2 regions of the Acidovorax sp. AC410 genome follow, and region 2 is predicted to be linked to the other one. Evidence: predicted binding sites of a transcription regulator. Region 2 holds the regulator's gene; the other holds the start of a gene.
What was found. Region 2 encodes NrdR, which represses ribonucleotide reductase genes. Its sites were predicted from a motif close to CACNANATNTNGTG; they were not measured.
Positions count from the first base shown of each region.

Region 1: AC0IZS_RS04010 (ribonucleoside-diphosphate reductase subunit alpha) is a predicted target of NrdR. The motif match lies at 1,356-1,369, and genes of this name have one in related genera.

Region 1 covers NZ_CEEDCG010000001.1:872,353-875,555, reverse strand. Annotated here, with positions in the region: gene AC0IZS_RS04010 (ribonucleoside-diphosphate reductase subunit alpha) at 1-1,261, opposite strand, end outside; gene ampD (1,6-anhydro-N-acetylmuramyl-L-alanine amidase AmpD) at 1,686-2,309, opposite strand; gene AC0IZS_RS04000 (sigma-54-dependent transcriptional regulator) at 2,293-3,203, opposite strand, start outside.
Region 2 covers NZ_CEEDCG010000001.1:6,938,257-6,941,459, forward strand. Annotated here, with positions in the region: gene AC0IZS_RS32225 (lytic transglycosylase domain-containing protein) at 1-122, shown strand, start outside; ZMP/ZTP riboswitch at 164-315, shown strand; gene glyA (serine hydroxymethyltransferase) at 351-1,595, shown strand; gene nrdR (transcriptional regulator NrdR) at 1,608-2,057, shown strand; gene AC0IZS_RS32240 (DMT family transporter) at 2,113-3,000, shown strand; gene AC0IZS_RS32245 (hypothetical protein) at 3,070-3,203, shown strand, end outside.

The DNA.
Region 1 (3,203 bases), 6.1 Mb from region 2:
CGCCGTTCGTGCCCTTGATGTGCGAGCCCAGGGCGCGCACGCGCGTCCAGTCGTTGCCCAGGCCGCCGGCGAACTTGGACAGCAGCGCGTTTTCCTTGATGGAGTCGTAGATGCCTTCCAGATGGTCGGGCACCGTGGTCAGGTAGCACGAGGACAGCTGCGAGCGCAGCGTGCCGCTGTTGAACAGCGTGGGCGTGCTGGACATGAAGTCGAAGCTCGAAAGGATTTCGTAGAACTCGATGGCGCGGGCTTCGCGGTCGGCTTCGTTGAGCGACAGGCCCATGGCCACACGCATGAAGAAGCACTGGGGCAGCTCGATGCGGGTCTTGCGCACGTGCAGGAAGTAACGGTCGTACAGGGTCTGCAGGCCCAGGTAGTCGAACTGCAGGTCGCGGTCGGCCTTGAGGGCGGCGCCCAGGCGGGCCAGGTCGAACGTCAGCAGGCGCGGGTCCAGCAGCTCGTTGTCCACACCCTTCTGGATGAACTGCGGGAAGTAGTCCACGTAGCTCTGGCCCATGTCGGCCTGGGTGACTTCACGGCCCAGCACTTCGCGCACGATGGTGTGCAGCAAGAGGCGTGCGGTGGCGTAGGTGTAGTCGGGGTCCTTCTCGATCAGCGTGCGGGCTGCCAGGATGGAGGCCTTGTAGACCTCGTCCATGGGGACGCCGTCGTACAGATTGCGCATGGTCTCGGCCACGATGGGCTGGGCCGACACGTCGGCGCCCAGGTTCACGCAGGCCGACTCGATCAGGCCACGCAGGCGCACCAGGTCCAGCACCACGCGCTTGTTGCCGTCCAGCACGTGCAGTGCGGGGGCGGGCGCGGCAGCCGTTTCCTGCTCGACGTGGCGGGCGCGCTCCTGGGTGCGGCTTTCGCGGTACAGCACGTAGGCGCGGGCCACCTCGTGGTGGCCGCCGCGCATCAGCACCAGCTCCACCTGGTCCTGCACATCTTCAATATGGAAGGTGCCACCGCCAGGGCGCGAGCGCGCCAGGGCGCGGGCGACGTTCTGGGTCAGCGTGTCCACCACTTCGCGCACGCTGGCCGACGCGGCGCCCTGGGTGCCATGCACTGCCAGAAACGCTTTCATCATCGCCACGGCAATCTTCTGCGGCTCGAACGGGACCACGGCGCCATTGCGGCGGATGATCTGGTAGTGGGAGTACGTGTTCGCTCCCTCTGGTGCAGCAGAAGATGCCTCGGGCGCATCCTGGGATGCGGGGCGGGTGGTGGATGAAGGCGTGTTCAAAGCAGCGTGCATGGATGTCCTCTTTTTGGGTGCTGTCTGGAATGTGCAGGCGGGTGGCAGTGCCGCCGCGAGGGAGAAGTGGTGCGCCAGTTTCTGGCCTGTCGCACACTATATATGGTGTGTCAGTTGCGTTCAATACGCTACCGGTAGTGTACCGCCGCCAGGGATGCCAAATTCCGAAACAGCATGTTTCCCCCACGCCGCATCGGCCTATGGTGCCTGTCGTACACGCGCCTTGTGTCCGATGGATGGCTGTGAAAACCACGCAGTGGCGCGTGATGCGGGCCAGTTTTGCATGGCAGACCGCGTGGAGATTGAAGCGGCCGGTTTGTGCATTCGCAGCAAAAAATATTTTTGCTGCAGCGGTGATGTGACGTGCTGCTGCGACATCCGCTGCGGGTGCTGCGGCCTGCGCGCACCGACCCGGTGCGTGGGGTCAGGCGCCGGTGGTGGAGGCCGGCCGCGTGTCGACCGGAAAGCACTCCGGTGGCCAGCCCAGCGACTGCTGCAGGCCCGCCCAGTCGAAGCCTGCACCCGGGTCGTGCTTGCGCCCCGGGGCGATGTGCTCGTGGCCGGCCAGGTGGGCGATGGGATAGCGCCGCGCGATGTCACGGCACAGCCAGGCCAGCGTGGCGTACTGGTCGGCCTCGAAGCGCTCGCCCTCCAGGCCTTCGAGCTCGATGCCGATGGAGTCGTCGTTGCATTGCGCGCGGCCCCGGTAGGCCGAGGGCCCCGCATGCCAGGCGCGCTGGTCGCAGTCCACGAACTGCCAGAGCCCCCCAGCGCGGTCGATGACAAAGTGCGCGGACACCGTGAGACCGCGGATGCCCTGGTAGTAGGGGTGTGCGTCCCAGTCAAGCGTGTTGGTGAACAGCTGGCGCACGGCCGGGCCCCCGTACTCGCCCGGGGGCAGGCTGATGGAATGCACCACGATCAGGTCGATCTGCGCCGCCGGCGGGCGCGGGCCGAAGTTGGGCGAGGGCTGGCGCACGGCCGACCGGTGCCAGCCCTGGTCCCATGGGGACCTGGCGGCGCCCGGCACCTCAGCCGATGTCGTCATGGGCATCCTGGTCATTGGGCACGGCGATGTTCAGGCGCGCAATGCGGTAGCGGATCTGGCGCAGGCTGATGCCCAGGCGCGCCGCCGTGGCCGTGCGGTTGAACCCCGCCTCGCGCAGTGCGCGCACCAGGATGTCGCGCTCCTGCTGGTCCAGCCAGGCCTGCAGGTCACTGGGCAGGGGTGTGCTGGCGCCTGGCATGGGGGAGCCGGGCGCAGCGCCCAGGGCCGGGCGGGGCGACGATGCGTCGTCCGCCTGCAGCGTGTCCGGTACGGCGGTGGGGGTGAACGCCGCGGCGTCTGGAGCCTGTGCAGGGGCCGGGCTGGCGCTGCTGGCGGCTGCAGGAAAGCCGCCCGCAGGCGGGGCCACGCCGTCCACGTGCAGCTCATCCCCTTCGCTCAGGGCCACGGCGCGGTGCAGCAGGTTTTCCAGCTCGCGCACGTTGCCGGTGAGGGGGTGGGCGGCAATCGCCTGGATCGCGTGCTCGGTCAGTGCCGGCACGGGCATGCCCGACTCCTGCGCGATGCGCGCGAGCAGGGCCCGGCACAGGGCGGGCAGGTCTTCGCGCCGCTCGCGCAGCGGCGGGATCACGACCTCGATCACGTTGAGGCGGTAGTAAAGATCCTGGCGGAAGCGGCCGGTCTGCACGTCGGCCGCCAGGTCGCGGTGCGTGGCGCTGACGATGCGCACGTCCACCGTCTCTTCCTGTGTGGAGCCCAGGGCGCGCACGCTGCGCTCCTGGATGGCGCGCAGCAGCTTCGATTGCATGGCCAGCGGCAGGTCGCCGATCTCGTCGAGGAACAGCGTGCCCCCGCGCGCTGCCTGGAAGTAGCCGTCCCGGTCCTGGCTGGCGCCGGTGTAGGAGCCCTTGCGCGCGCCAAAGAACTCGGCCTCGA
Region 2 (3,203 bases):
CCGCCACCCTGTCCACGCAGGCGCCGGTGCAATCGGTCCCCGCCTCGGTCAAGCTGCCAGCCCCCGCCTCGCCTGCCAATGGCGGCAGTGACAAGGTGGCCTTGCTCTCGCAGCCCTCCTGAGACCCACATTCCTGGAGCGGCCGCGCCGCCTGGGATACACTACGCAGGTACGCAACTGGCGATAGGCGCAGCCCCGCAACCGGGCTGCCGCTGACGTGGAAACCGGCAAGGGCTTGCCCCTTGTGAACCACTGGGGAGCGTGCCGCACGGGTGTCATGCCCGCCGCGTTCAGCCGTTCGCCTGGGCAGCCCTTGTTTCAAGGGACACAAGTTCATAGGACTGCCACACATGTACGACCGCAATATTCTTGTCGAACAAGCCGACCCCGAGTTGTTTGCCGCCATCACGGCCGAGAACGCCCGGCAAGAGCACCACATCGAGCTGATCGCCAGCGAGAACTACGCCTCTCCCGCCGTGATGTGGGCCCAGGGCACCCAGCTGACCAACAAGTACGCCGAAGGCTACCCCGGCAAGCGCTACTACGGTGGCTGCGAGCACGTGGACGTGGCCGAGCAACTGGCCATCGACCGCGTCAAGAAGATCTTCGGTGCCGATGCCGCCAATGTGCAGCCGCACTGCGGTGCCTCGGCCAACGAGGCCGTGTTCCTGGCCTTCCTCAAGCCCGGCGACACCATCATGGGCATGAGCCTGGCCGAAGGCGGCCACCTCACGCACGGGATGCCGCTGAACATGTCGGGCAAGTGGTTCAACGTGGTCTCCTACGGCCTCGACGCCAATGAAGTGCTGGACTACGACGCCATGGAGAAGAAGGCGCACGAAACCAAGCCCAAGCTGATCATCGCCGGTGCCTCGGCCTACAGCCTGCACATCGACTTCGCACGCTTTGCCAAGGTGGCCAAGGACGTGGGCGCGATCTTCATGGTGGACATGGCCCACTACGCCGGCCTGATCGCCGCGGGCGTGTACCCCAACCCCGTGCCCCATGCCGACGTGGTCACCAGCACCACGCACAAGAGCCTGCGCGGCCCGCGCGGCGGCATCATCCTGATGAAGGCCGAGCACGAGAAGGCCATCAACAGCGCCATATTCCCCGGCCTGCAAGGCGGCCCGCTGATGCATGTCATCGCGGCCAAGGCCGTGGCCTTCAAGGAAGCGCTGCAGCCCGGCTTCAAGGCCTACCAGGAACAGGTGATCAAGAACGCCCAAGTCGTGGCCGAAACGCTGACCGCCCGCGGCCTGCGCATCGTCTCCGGCGGCACGCAAAGCCACGTGATGCTGGTCGACCTGCGCGCCAAGGGCATCACCGGCAAGGAAGCCGAGGCCGTGCTGGGCGCCGCCCACATGACCATCAACAAGAACGCCATCCCCAACGACCCTGAAAAGCCGATGGTGACCAGCGGCGTGCGCATCGGCACCCCTGCCATGACCACGCGCGGCTTCAAGGAAGAAGAAGCGCGCATCACCGCCAACCTGATCGCCGACGTGCTGGACAACCCGCGCGACGAGGCCAACATCGCTGCCGTGCGCGCCAAGGTGAATGCGTTGACGGCGCGCTTCCCGGTCTACGGCTGATCCGGCACCGCCATGAAGTGCCCTTTTTGCAGCCACCAGGAAACGCAGGTCGTCGAAACCCGGGTGTCTGAAGAAGGGGACTTCATTCGCCGCCGGCGCCAGTGCGGCGCCTGCGACAAGCGCTTTACCACCTACGAGCGGCCGGAAGTGAACTTCCCGGCCATCGTCAAGAAAGACGGCCGGCGCATCGAGTACGAGCGAGGCAAGCTGCTCGGCTCGTTCAACCTGGCGCTGCGCAAGCGCCCCGTGAGCACCACGCAGATCGACAGCGCCATCGAGCGCATCGAGGAAAAGCTGCTCAACCTGGGCCAGCGCGAAGTGCTCTCCAGCCGCATCGGCGAACTGGTGATGCGCGAGCTCAAGAAGCTCGACAAGATCGCCTACATCCGCTTTGCCAGCGTCTACCGCAGCTTCGAGGACATCGACGACTTCCGCGCCATGGTCGACGAGGTGCGCAAGTAGCACCTGCGGTGCTCGGTCGCCAGCAGACTTTGCGCGGCTGGCCGACAATGCACGGGTGAAGACCCGCCATTTCCTGCAGCTCGTGCTGCTGTCTGCCCTGTGGGGCGCCTCCTTCCTTTTCATCCGTGTCGCGAGCCCCGTGCTCGGGCCCAATGTCATGGCCGCCCTGCGCATCGGCTTGGCCACGCTCACGCTGATCTTCATCATGCGCGTGGCCGGCGAGCGCTGGCCCTGGCGCCACTGGCGCGAGCTGGTCGGGCTGGGTGCGCTCACGGTGGCGATCCCGTTCCTGCTGTACTCCTGGGCGGCGCTGTACTTGCCTGCGGGCTACAGCTCGCTGCTCAACACCATGGCCGTGCCGTTCAGCGTGATCGCTGCCGCCTGGCTCAAGGAAGACACGCTGAGCGCGCGCAAGTGGCTGGGCTGCCTCTGCGGCTTTGCCGGCGTGGCGCTCATCGTGCAGCTCGGCCCGGTCACGCCCACACCAGCACTCATCATTGCCGCCCTGGCGTGCATGACAGCATCGGCCTGCTACGGCGTGTCCACCCCGTGGATGAAGCGCGCCACCACGCGCATGCCGCCACTGGCGATTGCGGCCGGCATCCACGGCACGGCCCTGGTCATGCTGCTGCCCGGCGCGGCCTGGAGCCTGCCCGAGGCGCAGTTCACGCCTACGGCGCTGGCCGCCGTGGCGGTCATGGGCATCGTCACCTCGGGCCTGGCCTACTGGCTCAACCTGCGCGTGCTCAGCCAGGTCTCGCCCGTGGCGGCCATGAGCAGCGCCTTCATGATCCCGCTGTTCGGCGTGGCCTGGGGCCACCTGTTCCTGGGCGAAGCCCTGGGCCCGGGCATGCTCTGGGGCGGCCTGCTGGTGCTGGTGGCCACGGGCCTGGTGACGGGGTTCAATCCGCTGCGCTGGCTGGGCGCCGGATCGCGCTCGTAGGAGATTGCCTACAGGCCTGTTCGCCCAGGTCCGGGGCGGCGATGGGCGCAGGCTGCCGACAATGAGGACATGGACCCTCAGCCGCAGCCGACCGTCGCCACATCCCTCCCCACCCACCGCGCCCCGCTGCAGCCCGAGCAGCCCCCACCCCAGCACGCCTGGCAGTTCTTTCGCGCCGGCGGCGTGGACCAGGTCATCATTCA